Regions from separate parts of the Exiguobacterium sp. QJM3NY_9 genome, predicted to be linked through region 2. Evidence: a T-box and tRNA genes for the amino acid it is inferred to sense, from the RefSeq annotation. Region 2 holds a T-box; the other holds one or more tRNA genes.

Region 1 (8,122 bases), 970 kb from region 2:
TGGCCGCGGCTTGCGTTCCGTCTGAGAAAAGCGGGCAGAGGACAGCGGTGTCGTCCCCTTCTCTCTCCTATGATCCAAACACTGTTCCTACTCCAGACCCACGCTATTTCTGAAACGAACCCGTACCCCTGTCCGACTTCTACAGGAAAAGGAAGCTCCGCTTCCGACAGGAACAAGCGAGACCCGGGCAGCCACAAGCTGACCGCGGCTTGCGTTCCGCCTGAGAAAAGCGGGCAGAGGGACAATGGGTTCGTGACGAGTTCCCTCCTTAAAAGTTCGTCCATTAGTCGAACAAAAAAGGAGCAGCACGTAGCTACTCCTTTTCGTTGACTCAATTTTCTTGTAATGCGTAATTTTCACGCACGACGTTCGCGATCCGCTCGACGTACATGTCACATGCTTCTTGCGACTCTGCTTCCGCCATGACACGAACGAGTGGTTCTGTTCCAGACGCACGAACGAGAATTCGACCGTTTCCAGCCATTTCCGCTTCGACTTCCGCAATGATCGCTTGGACGGCAGGACCGTTCATTGCCCCATTCTTATCCGATACACGAATGTTGACAAGACGTTGCGGGAAGATTGGCATCTCGGCTGCGAGTTCCGATAACTTCTTGCCTGTCGCCTTCATGATTTGGAGCAACTGAACGCCAGACAACATGCCGTCGCCTGTCGTCGAGTAATCCATGAAGATGATGTGACCTGACTGTTCGCCACCGAGCGTGTAGTCGTTTTTACGCATCTCTTCGACGACGTAACGGTCACCGACCGCTGTTTGTAATGCCGTCATGCCATGTTCTGCGACCGTTTTATGGAAGCCGAGGTTACTCATGACTGTCGCGACAATCGTGTTATCTTTCAAACGACCGATTTCGTTCAAGTATTTTCCGCAGATGAACATAATTTTATCGCCATCGACGATATCGCCGTTCTCATCGACTGCAATCAAACGATCGCCGTCACCATCGAACGAGAGACCGACGTCGGCACTTTTCTCTTTGACGAATGCCGCGAGGTGCTCCGGATGTGTTGACCCGACACCATCATTGATGTTCAAGCCGTTTGGTGTTGTACCGATTGTTGAGACTTCTGCTTCGAGGTCCCCGAACAAACGTGGTGCAAGGCTTGATGTCGCGCCGTGCGCGCCATCGATTGCGACATGAATCCCAGAGAAATCTTCATCCGATGTTTGACGAAGCATATGGAGGTATTTTTGCGCACCTTCATAATAATCGTGAACGAAACCAAGTTCTTTCCCTGCTGGTCGTGGGAGTGTGTCCTCTGTTTCGTCGAGCAATGCTTCGATTTCAAGTTCTGTTGCATCATTGAGCTTAAATCCGTCTGTTCCGAAGAACTTGATTCCGTTGTCTTCGACTGGATTATGTGAGGCTGAGATCATGACGCCTGCTGTCGCATCCATCGTCTTCGTCAAGTACGCGACGCCCGGTGTCGAGATGACACCAAGACGCATGACTTCCGCGCCGATTGATAACAATCCTGCAATCATCGCGTTCTCAAGCATTTGACCCGAGACGCGTGTATCGCGTCCGATCAAGACTTTCGGACGTGTGCTCTCGTGTTTCGTCAACACGTATCCGCCAATCCGTCCAAGACGGTAGGCGAGTTCCGGTGTCAATTCTACGTTTGCGACGCCGCGGACGCCGTCAGTTCCAAAATACTTACCCATGTGCTATTTCCTCATTTCACTGATTGGTTTTAATTGGTCTGTACCGATGTCCGGGGAATCGTCTTTAACGTGACGTCCATGTTATCCGGTCGTAAGACATCGAATGCTTTAGATGTCTGATATGAAATCGGTAAGCCGTGTGTGCCTTCTTTTAATCCTGTTACGTCGATGACAGCCTTGATGTCGGTTGCATCAATCGAAGCTAAGTCCGCTTCGCTGCCACGGACGACGAGATCAATCGTTTCAGCATAGTCAATTGTATACTTCGACTCGTCGAAACCGTTAAGCGTCACAGGAACACCTGTAATCGTCTTCTCTGCTCGCTCCTCGACCGTTTCCGTCGTCGATTTAGCATTTTCTTTCTCGACGACGATACTGACCGTAATCGAAGTCGGATCCATTGCCGTCACATTATCCGGTTCGACGAGTTCGATCGTCTTATCGGTCGTCTTCGTCAATCCTTTTAGTGAGATTGCCTTTGTATCGACTGAACCGATTCGCGTCAATTCTTCCTTCGTTCCGTACAGACGCGCTTCCGTGACGACGGGAACGATTTTGACGACCTTGTAGCCTTTTTTGACGCTACCTGTTGTTTTAACGTTGATCGGGACTGTTTTACTCTCCTTATAGACAGGAACTGTCACTTCAAGCTGTTCCGGATCGTACGTCGCGCTAATCGCGTTCCCATTCGTATCCGTCGCTTTGACGTTGAACGACTCCATGAAGGTCGACGCGCGACCTGTCACGTCGATCGGGACTTGAATCGATGTGATGGCTTGGAGCTTTTCTGCTCCTCCTGTCACAGCAACCGTTTGTTTACTCGGTTGTGCTTCACCGACGACATACCCTTCGGCGATTTTATTTTTGTTGAGTAAAGCGACTTGAACCGGGACTTGTTTCGTGACTTTTTTATCAAGAAAAACTTCGACCGTCTCCTGTTTCGGTGTCACTTCAACATCTTTTCCAAAACCATTCGCTGTCACACGAACACGGTGGTACCCAGGGTCGAGTCCCTCTAAATCTAACGATAGACCAAAGTCTTTGACGAGGCGAAGCATCGTCAAGCTACTCGATGGTCCTTTGACCGTCGTTTCGATTGTAGTTGGAATATTATAGGCGACCCACTGCGATTCATCATAATTCACTGTGACCGTTACGTCAAACGTCGTCGAGCCCTGACCAGCGATCGGCAATAGACTCGCCGCGTCACTTTTCCCGCTCGAACTCGAGCCTGCGACCATCAAATAGAGCATCACAGCAAGTAGTACCGCAACGATTCGTAAAAACCATCGTTCATTGAACCACTTTTCGAACATTATTTTTTCGCCCCCATCCAGTTAAAGAAGGACGTATTCGCCGGTTCGACTTTGACGAGCGTCTCAAGCAACTTCGTCCGAAGCGAATCTTCGTCGAGTTCCCGGTAAAGACGACCATTGATTGCGAGAGATACGCCTCCCGTCTCTTCCGATACGACAAGCGTGACACTATCCGTAACTTCACTGACACCAATCGCGGCCCGGTGACGCGTCCCGAGATCTTTAGAGATGTGGGCACTTTCTGAGAGCGGTAAATAACAAGCCGCTGCCGCAAGTTTGCCTTGCTGAACGATGACGGCACCATCATGCAACGGCGTGTTCGGGATAAAGAGGTTAATCAAAAGCTGACTCGTAATTTGAGAACCGAGCGGAATCCCCGTCTCGACATATTCACTGAGACCGGTTTCCCGTTCAAACGTGACGAGCGCACCAATCCGGCGTTTCGACATGTATTGTGCTGACGAAACGAGTGCGTCGACGATTCGCGTTTGTTCATCTTCATCACTGATGGCACTCCGTGAAAAGAATTTACTCGTTCGTCCCAGGTGCTCCAGTCCTCGACGGAGCTCTGGCTGGAAGATGATGATAATCCCGAGTAATCCATAGGTGATGATTTGATTCAATAGAAATTGTAAGGTCTTCAGTCCGAAGAAGCCGCTTAAGAACCAGCTGATCAAAATGACAGAAATCCCTTTAATCAATTGAACCGCTTTTGTGCCTTTGACGATAATCATCAGGCGGTAAATGACGAATGTCACGACCGCGATATCAAGCACATCATTAATATAATCGTACCAGTGTACGTTTTCGCCCAGTTTCAACATTTGAAATTGAAGTGGTTGCCAGTTGAAGTAATTCACCAACCGTGCCCCCTATCTCATCTAATTTAAACAGCTTTCATTATAGCATAAAGGGGCGAGTTAGACTCGCCCCAACTGATTAATCAAAGATTCGTTTGATTCCATACCAGACGCGTTCGAACAACTGATCGATTTCTTTAATTTCTCCAGTCACGTTTCCGGCACTGGCTGTATAAGCCGTCCCGTCCACGGTCATGACGTCTCCGTTGACTTTGCCTTCAATCCGGACATTGCCGCCTTCGACGTATAAATCTTGATTGACCGTCACTCCTTTTGGAACAACGACCTCGCCATTTTCAGCGACGATACCGGGAACGTTCGTATACGACAAGTCTTTATCTTCTTGCGTCATGTACCCCCCGAGGCTACCGACCGAAAGTAACGCAAAGATCGAGGCAGCTGCAAGGAGTGGGTACTGTTTCATCTTCCCTCCAAAACGAGAAGTCTTACGAAGCGGTGTCACATTCGACGTGTCCACCTGTTCGGGCAGTTGTGCCAGCACGCGGGATGTAAAGTCTGCCGATAGCTTCGGCTTCGGAAGCGTGCGTAACTGTGCATCGAGGAGTCGATACTCTTCGAAGTCGTCCATCGCATTCGCCTCCCGTAACTCCGCTTCGAGTTGCTTAAAGTCTTCTGGAGGTTGGTTTTGGTCTAAATAATCTTGGATGCGTTCGTTTACGTGTTCTCGTGTCATGGTGAGATCCTCCTTCTCACCGCGTTCCGAAGTGCTTCTTCAGCGCTTCGCGGCCACGGTGAATTCTAGTTTTGACTGTGGCGACAGGTAGGTCGATCATTTCACTGATTTCCTTTAATGAAAGATCTTCAATATATTTCAAGACAAGTGGAATACGATATTTTTCAGGTAAAGCGGCAATCGCGTCACCGACAGCATTTCGTTCTTCTGAATCAACGACTTGATCTTCTGGCAATTGCTCCTTACTTTCAAGCTGGGAATACAGCGTCAATCCTTCAGTGCCCGACATCTCGGCATCAAGAGAATAATCTGGACGTTTCTTCCGTAAGCGGTCAATTGAGACATTTGTGACGATGCGATACAGCCACGTACGGAACTTCCATTGTGCATTATACGATTCAATCTTTGTGAATACGCGAATAAAGGCTTCTTGCGTGGCATCTTCTGCTTCCATCCGATCACGTAATACACGGAAGGCAACTAAAAATGCTCCTTCTTTATATAGATCAACAAGTGCCGCAAATGCATCACGGTCGCCTTGCTTCACTCGCTCAATTAAGCGTAGTGTTGTTTCTTCCACTTCAAATACCCCCCGCTCTATGCGGTCAATCTCTTATACGGAGTCGACCGATAAATGTTTCATCTCATTTTAAATTGTAACAAAAAAAACTTGAACCCCGATGAAAAGAGTTCAAGTTCTATCCATTATTTTACTAAATGCTGGTTTTTCATCGCTTGAAGTAGGTTTCCGATCAAAGCATTTGCAAGAATCGCCGTCCCGTTTCCTTCTTCTAACAACGGATTCACTTCGACGAACTCCGCTGCAATAAAGTTTTCTTGTTCCGCACAAGAGTTCAAGACGGTCTGAGCATCCTCTAACATGACACCATCCGCAACCCGCGTCCCCGTCCCTTCGACTAAACTCGGGTCAAGACCATCCATGTCGAAACTTAAGTAAAATGCGTCTGTCGTTTCGTTCAGGTAAGCAATCGCTTCCTTCATGATGGCTTCCATTCCCCGTGTCCGAATCGCTTCCATGTCATAAACGCGAATGCCAAGCCGATCAATCAATTCCTGTTCTCCCGGGTCGACGTCACGCAAGCCGATAAAGACGAGATGCTCCGGTTGTAACTTGACGTCTGTTCCACCGATTTCCGTTAGGCGCCGATGCCCTTCCCCAAGGGCAACAGCGAGTGGCATTCCGTGAATATTACCTGTAGGTGACGTTTCCGGTGTATTTAAATCGCCATGCGCATCGAACCAAATCGCACCGAGCCGCGGAATCGATCGACGAAGTCCTGCGATCGTTCCGATTGCCATGCTGTGGTCGCCCCCGACGAGTAACGGAAAACGTCGTTCGGACAGCGCATCATGTACAAGTAGCTGTAAATCATTCGTCGTATGGACGACTCCTTCGAGACGCTTTAACTTCGCATCTTCCTCACGTATCGCGTCTTCTGGTAAGACAGCCGCTTCCCCGTAGCGGACTGCTTCTTGTCCATGTGTTGCTAACGTTTGAAATAGGCCTGCTTGTTCGACTGCTGCCGGACCATGCTCTGTTCCTGGCTTTCCTTGACCGTAACGATATGGCACGCTGATATATGCAATGTTCATCCCCGCATCCCCTTTGCTTAATTAAGTTACCTTAATTGTAAGCGGTAACATACAGCTGGTTCAACTCGACAAGATGACGCATCTTTATACAGTAGAAGACAACAAAAAAGCACTGTGAAGGGAATCACAGTGCTTTCGCGTACGTACTCTGGTTAACAGGCATTTCAAGTATAAAAAAACTTAAGACGAACGAAACTCGCTTAAGATCTTTAAGCAAAATTTGGTGGAGCCTAGCGGGATCGAACCGCTGACCTCCTGCGTGCAAGGCAGGCGCTCTCCCAGCTGAGCTAAGGCCCCAAAAAAATAAACAAAAAGCGGAAGACGGGATTCGAACCCGCGACCCCGACCTTGGCAAGGTCGTATTCTACCACTGAACTACTTCCGCAAGAAAATGAGCCATGCAGGATTCGAACCTGCGACCCTCTGATTAAAAGTCAGATGCTCTACCAACTGAGCTAATGGCTCGACATGGTGGGGGGGGGCGGATTCGAACCGCCGAACCCGAGGGAGCGGATTTACAGTCCGCCGCGTTTAGCCACTTCGCTACCCCCCCAGTTTGTCTAGGAAAATTTAATTAAAAAAACAGTGCCGGCAACAGGAGTCGAACCCGCGACCTACTGATTACAAGTCAGTTGCTCTACCAGCTGAGCTACACCGGCACAATAAAATGGTGACCCGTACGGGAATCGAACCCGTGATACCGCCGTGAAAGGGCGGTGTCTTAACCGCTTGACCAACGGGCCATTGGCTCCGCAAGTAGGATTTGAACCTACGACCTACCGGTTAACAGCCGGTTGCTCTACCACTGAGCTATTGCGGAATAAAAAAACAAAATTGCCTGGCAACGTCCTATCCTCACAGGGGGAAGCCCCCAACTACTTTCGGCGTTCAAGTGCTTAACTTCCGTGTTCGGCATGGGAACGGGTGTGACCACTTGGCTATCGTCACCAGACGACAGGGCTCGCGCCCTCAAAACTGAAGTCATCAACAATCATCTGCTAGAACAAGGCCTCGACCGATTAGTATCACTCAGCTCCGCATGTCACCATGCTTCCACCCGTGACCTATCTACCTCATCGTCTCTGAGGGGTCTTTCTTGATTACTCAAAGGGAAATCTCATCTTGGAGGGGGCTTCATGCTTAGATGCTTTCAGCATTTATCCCGTCCGCACGTAGCTACCCAGCGATGCTCCTGGCGGAACAACTGGTACACCAGCGGTGCGTCCATCCCGGTCCTCTCGTACTAAGGACAGCTCTCCTCAAATTTCCTGCGCCCACGACGGATAGGGACCGAACTGTCTCACGACGTTCTGAACCCAGCTCGCGTACCGCTTTAATGGGCGAACAGCCCAACCCTTGGGACCTACTCCAGCCCCAGGATGCGATGAGCCGACATCGAGGTGCCAAACCTCCCCGTCGATGTGGACTCTTGGGGGAGATCAGCCTGTTATCCCCAGGGTAGCTTTTATCCGTTGAGCGATGGCCCTTCCATGCGGAACCACCGGATCACTAAGCCCGACTTTCGTCCCTGCTCGACTTGTAGGTCTCGCAGTCAAGCTCCCTTCTGCCTTTGCGCTCTACGAATGATTTCCAACCATTCTGAGGGAACCTTTGGGCGCCTCCGTTACTGTTTAGGAGGCGACCGCCCCAGTCAAACTACCCGCCTGACACGGTCCTCCAGCCGGATTACGGCTGCGAGTTAGAGACTCTATGCATGAAGGGCGGTATCCCAAGGGTGACTCCTCCGAAGCTGGCGCTCCGGTCTCGACGTCTCCCGCCTATCCTGTACATCATGCACAAAGCCTCAATATCAGGCTGTAGTAAAGCTCCATGGGGTCTTTCCGTCCTGTCGCGGGTAACCTGCATCTTCACAGGTACTATGATTTCACCGGGTCTCTCGTTGAGACAGTGCCCAAATCGTTACGCCTTTCGTGCGGGTCGGAACTTACCC
Region 2 (8,122 bases):
GACGGCTATGAACCGACTGAAGAATTGAAACAAGAAATTCAGGCGTTCGTCAAAGAAGGGCTGGCAGCACATGCGGCGCCACGTGAGATTGACTTCCGAGACAAGCTACCGAAAACCCGGAGTGGTAAAATCATGCGCCGTGTCTTGAAGGCGTGGGAACTAAATCTTGAAGCGGGTGACCTCTCGACGATGGAAGAATGATGTCAGAGTAAGTGACGTATAGGATTGACTGTTCTTGAACTACCAACGATGCTTCGTTGGTAGTTTTTTAATATGAACAAAAAAACGAAGTTCACTGTTACGTGAACTCCGTTTTTTTTGAATGGCTTCATTCAGTTTTTTTGTCGTCTTCTTTTGCTTTCTTTTCAGCATCAGCCTTCGCCTCTGCTTCTTTCTTCTTAGCCTCCGCATCGGCTTTCGCCTTGTCGTCAGCCGCTTTTTTCTTAGCCTCTGCATCAGCTTTCGCTTTGGCATCGGCCGCTTTTTTCGTGTCCGCATCGGCTGCTTTATCTTCAGCAGCTTTCTTTTCAGCGTCAGCTTTTGCTTGCGCTTCAGCGTCGTCTTTCTTCTTCGCGTCTGCTTCTTTTTCTTTTGCCTCGGCCTCTTTTTTCTTTTCTTCAGCGGCTTTTTTCTTCGCTTCCGCTTCTTTTTTCTTTTTATCTTCTTCTTTGAATGAACCTGAGTTCTTGAAGTCATCTGCGTCTACTGAAGCCGGTTGATTGAAGCGTGCACCTGACTTGAAGTAACTGTTGTTCGCAGCATACGTTGCATTTGCCATCTGTGCCCACAGGTTCTGGGTGCGTTGGTAATATGTCGTTGCACCCATCAATGAGTTGTTTTGATCATGCCCCGTCCAAACCGCGAGTGTAACCCCTGGTGTTGAAGCAACGAGGTAAGAGTCCTTAATTTCGTTCGTCGTTCCGGTCTTACCGGCCCAATCGCCAGGTACTTTTAATAACGAGTTCGCATAACGAGCTGTCCCGTTATCAAAGACACCACGCATCATATCAAGCGTTAAATAAGCCGTACGCTCTTCGTAGATTTTTTCTTTTTTCGATTTAGCTTTATAGATGCTTTTCCCGTCTTTCGTAATCTTCGAGATGATATACGGTTCGACGTATTCACCGTAGTTCGCGAGCATCGCATAAGCACCAGCAAGCTCAACCGGTGTGATTTCCATCGTTCCAAGAGCAGCAGATGGTGCGTACCGGATGCTGTCAGGAACTTTAATACCCATGTCGACTAGTTTTTGAATCGAGTTCGACATATTCATTTTTTCGTAAATCTTCACGGCTGGAACGTTGAGTGAAAGTTCCAATGCCTCACGGACCGTCACATTACCTCGGTAACGCCCGCCTTCATTGTTGATTGGGTTGTCACCTGGTTGACGTGGAACCGTTTGATAATAATACTTTTCATCATTAACGGTCGAAGCCGGTGTAATCAAGCCGTTTTCGATACCGTTCGAATAAACAAGAATTGGTTTGGCTGTCGAACCGATTTGACGTTTTGCCTGGAACGCGCGGTTGAAATCATCCGCCGTTCCATCTGTGTAACGTCCACCGACGAAGCCTAAGATACGACCTGTTTCATTTTGAATCATGACAGCAGCCGTTTCTTCTGGATCTTTTTTCGAGACCGTCTTTTTCGTTTTTGGATCAACGACTTGCGTGTATTGTGGAGAAGCAGGGAAGTTGGCAGCATTTTTAGCTGGTGCCTGCATCGCCTCGTGAATTTTCTTATCAAGTGTCAAGTGAATCTTGTATCCGCCTTGACGCATGGCAACTAAAGCCTGTTCCTGATAGTTCGCTTTGACTTCTGCGAGTTCGGATGGTTTTACTTCATCTTCTTTGACGCCATCCTTTTTCATGAAATAGCTCGTCATGATTTTCAAGGCTTCTTTTTCAGCAAGATCGTAAACGTACGGGTACGTATCACGCGAACGTGTTGACGTTTTGGCGAAGTCTTTTGTGATATCGTATTTGACGGCTTTTTCATATTGCTTTTTCGTAATGTTTTTTGCGACATACATCCGTTTTAGAACAGTTTTCATCCGGTTCGTACTTGCTGTCAAATCTTCTTTGACGACACCACCTTGAAGGTAGGGTGTGTAATAATACGGGTTTTTCGGAATGCCTGCTAAGAAGGCTGCTTGTGGTAATGTCAGTTTTTTCGCGGATTTATTGAAGACACCACGAGAGGCGGCTTCGATTCCGGCAATATTTCGTCCGAGAGAGTTTCGACCGAATGAGACAACGTTTAAATAGGCTTGTAGAATTTCATCCTTCGTCATCGCATTTTCGAGACGAAGTGCTAAGATGATTTCTTTTGCTTTCCGTTCGAATGAAACTTCATTCGTTAAAATTTGATTTTTAATCAATTGTTGTGTCAACGTACTGCCACCCGTCCGAGAAGACGAGTTCGTTAACTCCTGTAAGACTGCCCGGAGTGTTGCTTTCGGTACGACGCCATCATGTTCATAAAAATCGACATCTTCCGTCGAAAGAACAGCGTCTAGCAGGTAAGGTGAGATTTCTTTGATGTTGACCGGTTGACGTTCTTCATCTGTTGAAATGTTCGTCAACTTTTCGCCACTGCCCCAGTAAATTTCACTCGTAATGGCATAACTATTAACTTGTTGCTTCATTTCCGTTAATTCTGGTGCTTTTGTATCTTTGACGAGCGAAGCGAAATAGCCGCCTGCTGCACCGACAGAAAAACTCCCAATCAGTAGGACAGCAATGATGAGGAATAAAATGATATTCCAAGATACGTCATATGTGATATTCGACCAGTGCCGAACGGCTTTCGTTCGGGGATGATTCCAAAACTTGGACCAGTTCTCGCGCATAAATGATCTCCTTTACATCTTAAACTTGGGTGTAAATTAACATTAAATCACAGATAGACGTATTATACCACAACTGAAACGTGACAATGTCTCTTGACAGTCGATTCTACTTCGACGTATCATGAAAACATCTTATGAAAAATATACGAAAAAATCAGCTGTGATTGGAATTAGTAATGGAACGCTCCCTGTATCAGAGACCTAGTGGTGCTGCGAACTAGGACATAGCGTGTTCATGAATTACGTCTCCAGGAGCTTCTTGAGAAATCAGGCGGACCGTCCCGTTATCGACGATCTAAGTGGCATGTGTTGCATGCAATTAGGGTGGTACCACGGAATATTCCGTCCCTTCGTTCAGTCGGAGGGGCGGTTTTTTTATACAATTTTTTTAGGGGGAAAACAGATGACTTTACTTGAGGATTTAGAGTTTCGCGGCCTAATCAGCCAAATGACAGATGAAGAAGGTATTAAAGAAATCCTGGCAAGTCCGACAACACTGTACACGGGATTCGACCCGACAGCAGATTCATTGCATATCGGACACCTGTTACCAATTCTCGTTCTACGCCGTTTCCAAGAAGCGGGGCACCACGTGGTCGGTCTCGTCGGTGGCGCAACCGGGATGATTGGAGATCCAAGTGGGCGGTCGACAGAACGATCACTGAACACGTCGGATATCGTCGAAGAATTTGCGAACCGCATCAAAGGGCAATTATCACGCTTTTTACCGCTGGATGGCGAAAACCCTGTGACGATTGCGAACAACCTGGATTGGACAAAAGATTTAACGATCATCGATTTCTTACGCGATATCGGAAAACACTTCCCGATCAGCTACATGCTAGCGAAAGACTCTGTTGATTCACGCCTTCAGAACGGGATTTCTTTCACAGAGTTTTCGTACATGCTATTACAATCATTTGATTTCTTAAAGCTATATGAAAACGAAGGGTGCCGACTCCAGGTCGGCGGAAGTGATCAGTGGGGAAACATTACAGCAGGGATGGAACTGATCCGACGCGTTGGTCATGAAGAGAAAGCATTCGGCATCACTGTACCACTCGTCACGAAATCAGACGGGCAAAAATTCGGGAAAACAGCAGGCGGGGCAGTGTGGCTCGATGCCGAAAAAACGACACCATACGAGTTTTACCAGTTTTGGTTCAACGTCGATGACCTTGATGTCGTCAAATTCCTGAAATACTTTACGTTCTTGACACACGAAGAACTGGAAGGATTGCAAACGGAAGTGGAAATGGCACCTGAAAAACGGATTGCCCAGCGCCGTCTGGCAGAAGAGATGACGAAACTTGTCCATGGCAGCGAAGCGCTTGAACAAGCGGAGCGAATTACGAAAGCACTCTTCAGTGGTGACATCAAAACATTGCAGGCGGCTGATATCGCAGATGCCTTTAAAGGGATGCCACGCTTTACGCTTGGTGAAGCAACGAATCTTGTCGACGTACTCGTCGAAGCGAAAATCAGTCCTTCGAAGCGTCAAGCGCGAGAAGACGTGACGAATGGCGCAATCTACATCAATGGAGACCGTGAACAAGAGTTGACGAAAGAAATCACGAAGCAAGATGCGATTGGTGACTTCACGATCATCCGTCGTGGGAAAAAGAAATACTTCGTACTTGAACATGCGTAAGTGATATAACAAAAAAGAACGCTGACGAATGCTCGTCAGCGTTCTTTTTGTTTAGGCTGTTTTAAAAATACGGAGTGGTAATAAACGAACGGCAATCGTCGTGGCAAGTAACGCTTTTAGCGTATCACCGATGATGAACGGGACATTAATGACGAGGGCATCCATGAATGATAAATGTAGGACGAGCATTAAACCGAATGTTCCGAGTAAGTAAACGAGACCGAGTCCGAAAACGACCATTCCAAAAAACAATGGGATGAAGCGAGTCGTTCGTTCGGCGACATAGCCGATGAAGAAGCCGGCAATCGGGAAGGCGACTAAATACCCTACAGTCGGTCCGACGAACGGCGCAAGACCACCTTTGCCTCCGAGAAGTGGTAATCCGGCAGCAGCGAGCAGCAAAAAAATCAAGACGGCAAGCCCGCCGCGCTTCGCACCGAGAATGGCACTGACCGTCATGATGGCGAGCATCTGGAGTGTGATCGGTACAGGTCCGACGAGTTGAAGTTGTGGTAGTAAACTAATGGCTGAGATGATTGCAGCACCGAGTGCAGTAAATGTAAGATCTTTTGTTTTCATGATGGATGAGGGCCTCTTTTCTTTTTGTGTTAACCAATATAAATAAAAGGTTAACACAAAAAGAAAATGATGCAACTACTATTTTTAAAAAATGTTAAAAGGACACAAAAAAAGCACCCACCGAAGTGAGTGCTAAAAACAACAGATTAACGTGAGTAGTACTCAACGACGAGTTGTTCTTGGATTTGATCGTTCAATTCAGAACGCTCTGGAAGACGGACGAACGTTCCTTCGAGCTTTTCAGCATCAAAAGTAACGAAGTCTTTAGTTGCTGGTGCAACTTCGAGTGCTTCTTTGATAACGACAAAGTTCTTCGATTTTTCGCGAACTGAGATCGTTTGACCTGGTTTCACGCGGAATGAAGGGATGTCGACGCGAGCGCCTTCAACTTGGATGTGACCGTGGTTGACGAGCTGACGAGCAGCACGACGTGTACGAGCCATACCCATACGGTAAACGACGTTGTCAAGACGTGCTTCAAGTAAGAACATGAAGTTCTCACCGTGGATACCAGGCATTTTGCCAGCATCGTTGAAGATACGGTTGAATTGGCGTTCGTTTACTCCGTACATGTGACGAAGCGTTTGCTTCGCTTGAAGTTGAAGACCGTACTCAGACATTTTGCGACGGCTGTTACCGTGTTGTCCTGGAGCGTACGGACGTTTTGCGATTTCTTTTCCTGTTTCAGTAAGAGAGATACCGAGACGACGTGAAAGTTTCCAAGCTGGACCTGTATAGCGAGCCATAATAAGACTCCTCCTTAGTGTTCGTTATTATTTGCATAAAAATAATAACGCCATCAAACCCACGTTACGCCCATTTCATGGTGTGGCACCCTCGCTTGATAGCAAAGTTACACGATGCCCCTCCGGCAAAGCCGAGTCATGAAATGTGATACGCAAGCGATTTGACCGCTATCGTTATCATTTCTGCACTTTTACAAGTATACGTCTGCTTATTCCTGCTGTCAATCAAATATGACGAAGAAGAATTTCGCTAAAGGCTTCAAGGCCGGCTTGATCGGTTTCGTCAAAACGATTCAGTTCAGGACTGTCGATATCGAGGACACCAATCGTTTTTCCATCTTTAATTAATGGAATGACGATTTCTGAATTCGTTGCCGCATCACACGCGATATGGCCTGGGAAAGCATGGACATCCATGACGAGATGCGTCGTTTGATCTTCTGCCGCTGTACCGCAGACACCACGACCGAATGGAATCCGGACACAAGCAGGTAAGCCTTGGAATGGTCCGAGAACGAGTTGATTTTGTTCTGCGTCCGTTAAATAGAAGCCGACCCAGTTCGTTCGATCGAGAAATTGACCAAGTAACGCACTCGCATTTGAAAGATTGGCAATTTGATTCGTTTCTCCGGTCAGTAAAGCATCAAGTTGCTTATTCAGCATGTCATATTGTTTTGTTCGGTCACCATCATACGTCGTTGTCTCAAACATCATTAAGATTCCTCCTGAAAAATCATATTTAATCTATCTTACCCGAGTTTTAAAGATGCTGACAAACAATTGATTTCTCGGCGAGACGCTGTAATCTGTGGAAGAAATCAGGAAAAGCCTTAGTATTTCTCGGCGAGACGCTGTAATCTGTGGAAGAAATCAGGAAAAGCCTTAGTAAATCTATGCAAATCGGTTGCGCTATACTATTATAAGGATAAGATTAAAAGCGAAATTGTTGAAAAATGGAATCGCTTGATAGGGTGGAGGTCGTGACAAATGTGGGCATGGGTGATTGGTGTCATCGTCATCGTATTACTCGTCATGTTATTTAGCATGATTAGTCGAAAAAAATATTATACAAAAATTGACGAGCTAGATATGCGCAAACAGGGGATTATTAGCGCATCAATTCCGAAGGAGCTACAAGAATTAAAGCAGCTTCCGATGGCGGGCGAGACGGAGACGAAATTCACTTCCTGGCATCAGGCTTGGGAGGAACTGTTGACAGTCCACGTCGCGCAAATCGATGAAACATTGTATCGAGCGGAAGAAGGGCTCGATAAATATCATTTCCTTGCCGTCAAGAATGATTTAGAAGTAACGGAACAATTAATCGGTGAGCTTGAAGGGTTAATCGATGAGATGCTGCGTGAGATGGAGACGTTTAAAAATAATCAATCTGCATTGACTTCATTGAAAGCGCAAGGTGAGACAGATTCAGGTCAAGTCCGTAAATCGTTGCTCCTACAAGCGACGTCGTTTGGTCCGGCATTAGCGAAACTTGAAGAACGCAGTGAAGAAATCGATCAGTTGCGTACAGAAATGTCTGCTTTTGAGGAAGCAGGTGAAGTGACGAAAGCGTATGAAACAAGCCTTCAGCTTGAAGAACGAGTCGCACAGACGCGTCAATTAGTCGAAGTGATTCCGAATCATTGGAAAGTCCTGGCACATGAGTTACGTCAACGAATCGACCAATTGAGCGCCGGATATAATGAAATGACGCTGGATGGCTATCCGCTTGAGCCGCTTGGAATGCAGTCGGATATTAAACGATTTGAGGAAACACGCCTCAACCTAGTTAAAAAACTTGAATTTCTAGAAATGGACGATTTAGAAGAACACGTCCAGCAACTTTCGGCTGATGTCGACCAAATGTACGATACGTTCCGTCGTGAAGTCGACGCGCGTCATCATGTGAAAAAAGAAAATCAAGTCTTGAAACAAAAAGCACTGCGGATGCGTGAAAAAGTCCATCAATTGGCACAAGAATTTAGTTCGCTCCGTGAACAGTATGAGATTTCAGCTGACTTAGGAGAGCATTACGAGTCGATTCAGCGCGATGAAGAGATGTTGTTTGGGGCAGCAAAGGATTTAGACGAATCCATCGCTAGCCGAATCATTCCGTTCAGCATGTTAGAAGATCAGATGCGTGATGCCATTCGGCTGGAAGAACAATTAACGATTCAATACGAACGGTTCAGTATCGAACTCCAAGCACTACGCAAAGAAGAGCTGGAAGTACGCGAACGCATCAATGAATGGCGTCATGCATTCTCTAGTGCCCGGTTACGATTGAAACGGCTC

Evidence for each region. The T-box of region 2 lies ahead of tyrS (tyrosine--tRNA ligase). A T-box ahead of a tRNA ligase gene usually reads a tRNA of that ligase, here a tRNA-Tyr.
Region 1: it has a tRNA-Tyr gene. The T-box ahead of tyrS (tyrosine--tRNA ligase) is inferred to sense a tRNA for this amino acid. The anticodon was not compared.

The regions. Positions count from the first base shown of each region.
Region 1 covers NZ_CM149679.1:152,901-161,022, reverse strand. Annotated here, with positions in the region: gene glmM (phosphoglucosamine mutase) at 332-1,687, opposite strand; gene AC0VYQ_RS00955 (CdaR family protein) at 1,717-3,003, opposite strand; gene cdaA (diadenylate cyclase CdaA) at 3,003-3,827, opposite strand; gene AC0VYQ_RS00945 (anti-sigma factor) at 3,943-4,557, opposite strand; gene sigW (RNA polymerase sigma factor SigW) at 4,574-5,137, opposite strand; gene rocF (arginase) at 5,263-6,171, opposite strand; tRNA gene AC0VYQ_RS00930 (tRNA-Ala) at 6,393-6,468, opposite strand; tRNA gene AC0VYQ_RS00925 (tRNA-Gly) at 6,485-6,556, opposite strand; tRNA gene AC0VYQ_RS00920 (tRNA-Lys) at 6,564-6,636, opposite strand; tRNA gene AC0VYQ_RS00915 (tRNA-Tyr) at 6,641-6,724, opposite strand; tRNA gene AC0VYQ_RS00910 (tRNA-Thr) at 6,758-6,830, opposite strand; tRNA gene AC0VYQ_RS00905 (tRNA-Glu) at 6,840-6,914, opposite strand; tRNA gene AC0VYQ_RS00900 (tRNA-Asn) at 6,917-6,991, opposite strand; rRNA gene rrf (5S ribosomal RNA) at 7,008-7,123, opposite strand; rRNA gene AC0VYQ_RS00890 (23S ribosomal RNA) at 7,171-8,122, opposite strand, start outside.
Region 2 covers NZ_CM149679.1:2,232,122-2,240,243, reverse strand. Annotated here, with positions in the region: gene acsA (acetate--CoA ligase) at 1-201, shown strand, start outside; gene AC0VYQ_RS11485 (transglycosylase domain-containing protein) at 329-2,851, opposite strand; T-box leader at 3,003-3,204, shown strand; gene tyrS (tyrosine--tRNA ligase) at 3,255-4,502, shown strand; gene AC0VYQ_RS11475 (biotin transporter BioY) at 4,554-5,081, opposite strand; gene rpsD (30S ribosomal protein S4) at 5,228-5,827, opposite strand; gene AC0VYQ_RS11465 (GAF domain-containing protein) at 6,053-6,538, opposite strand; gene ezrA (septation ring formation regulator EzrA) at 6,815-8,122, shown strand, end outside.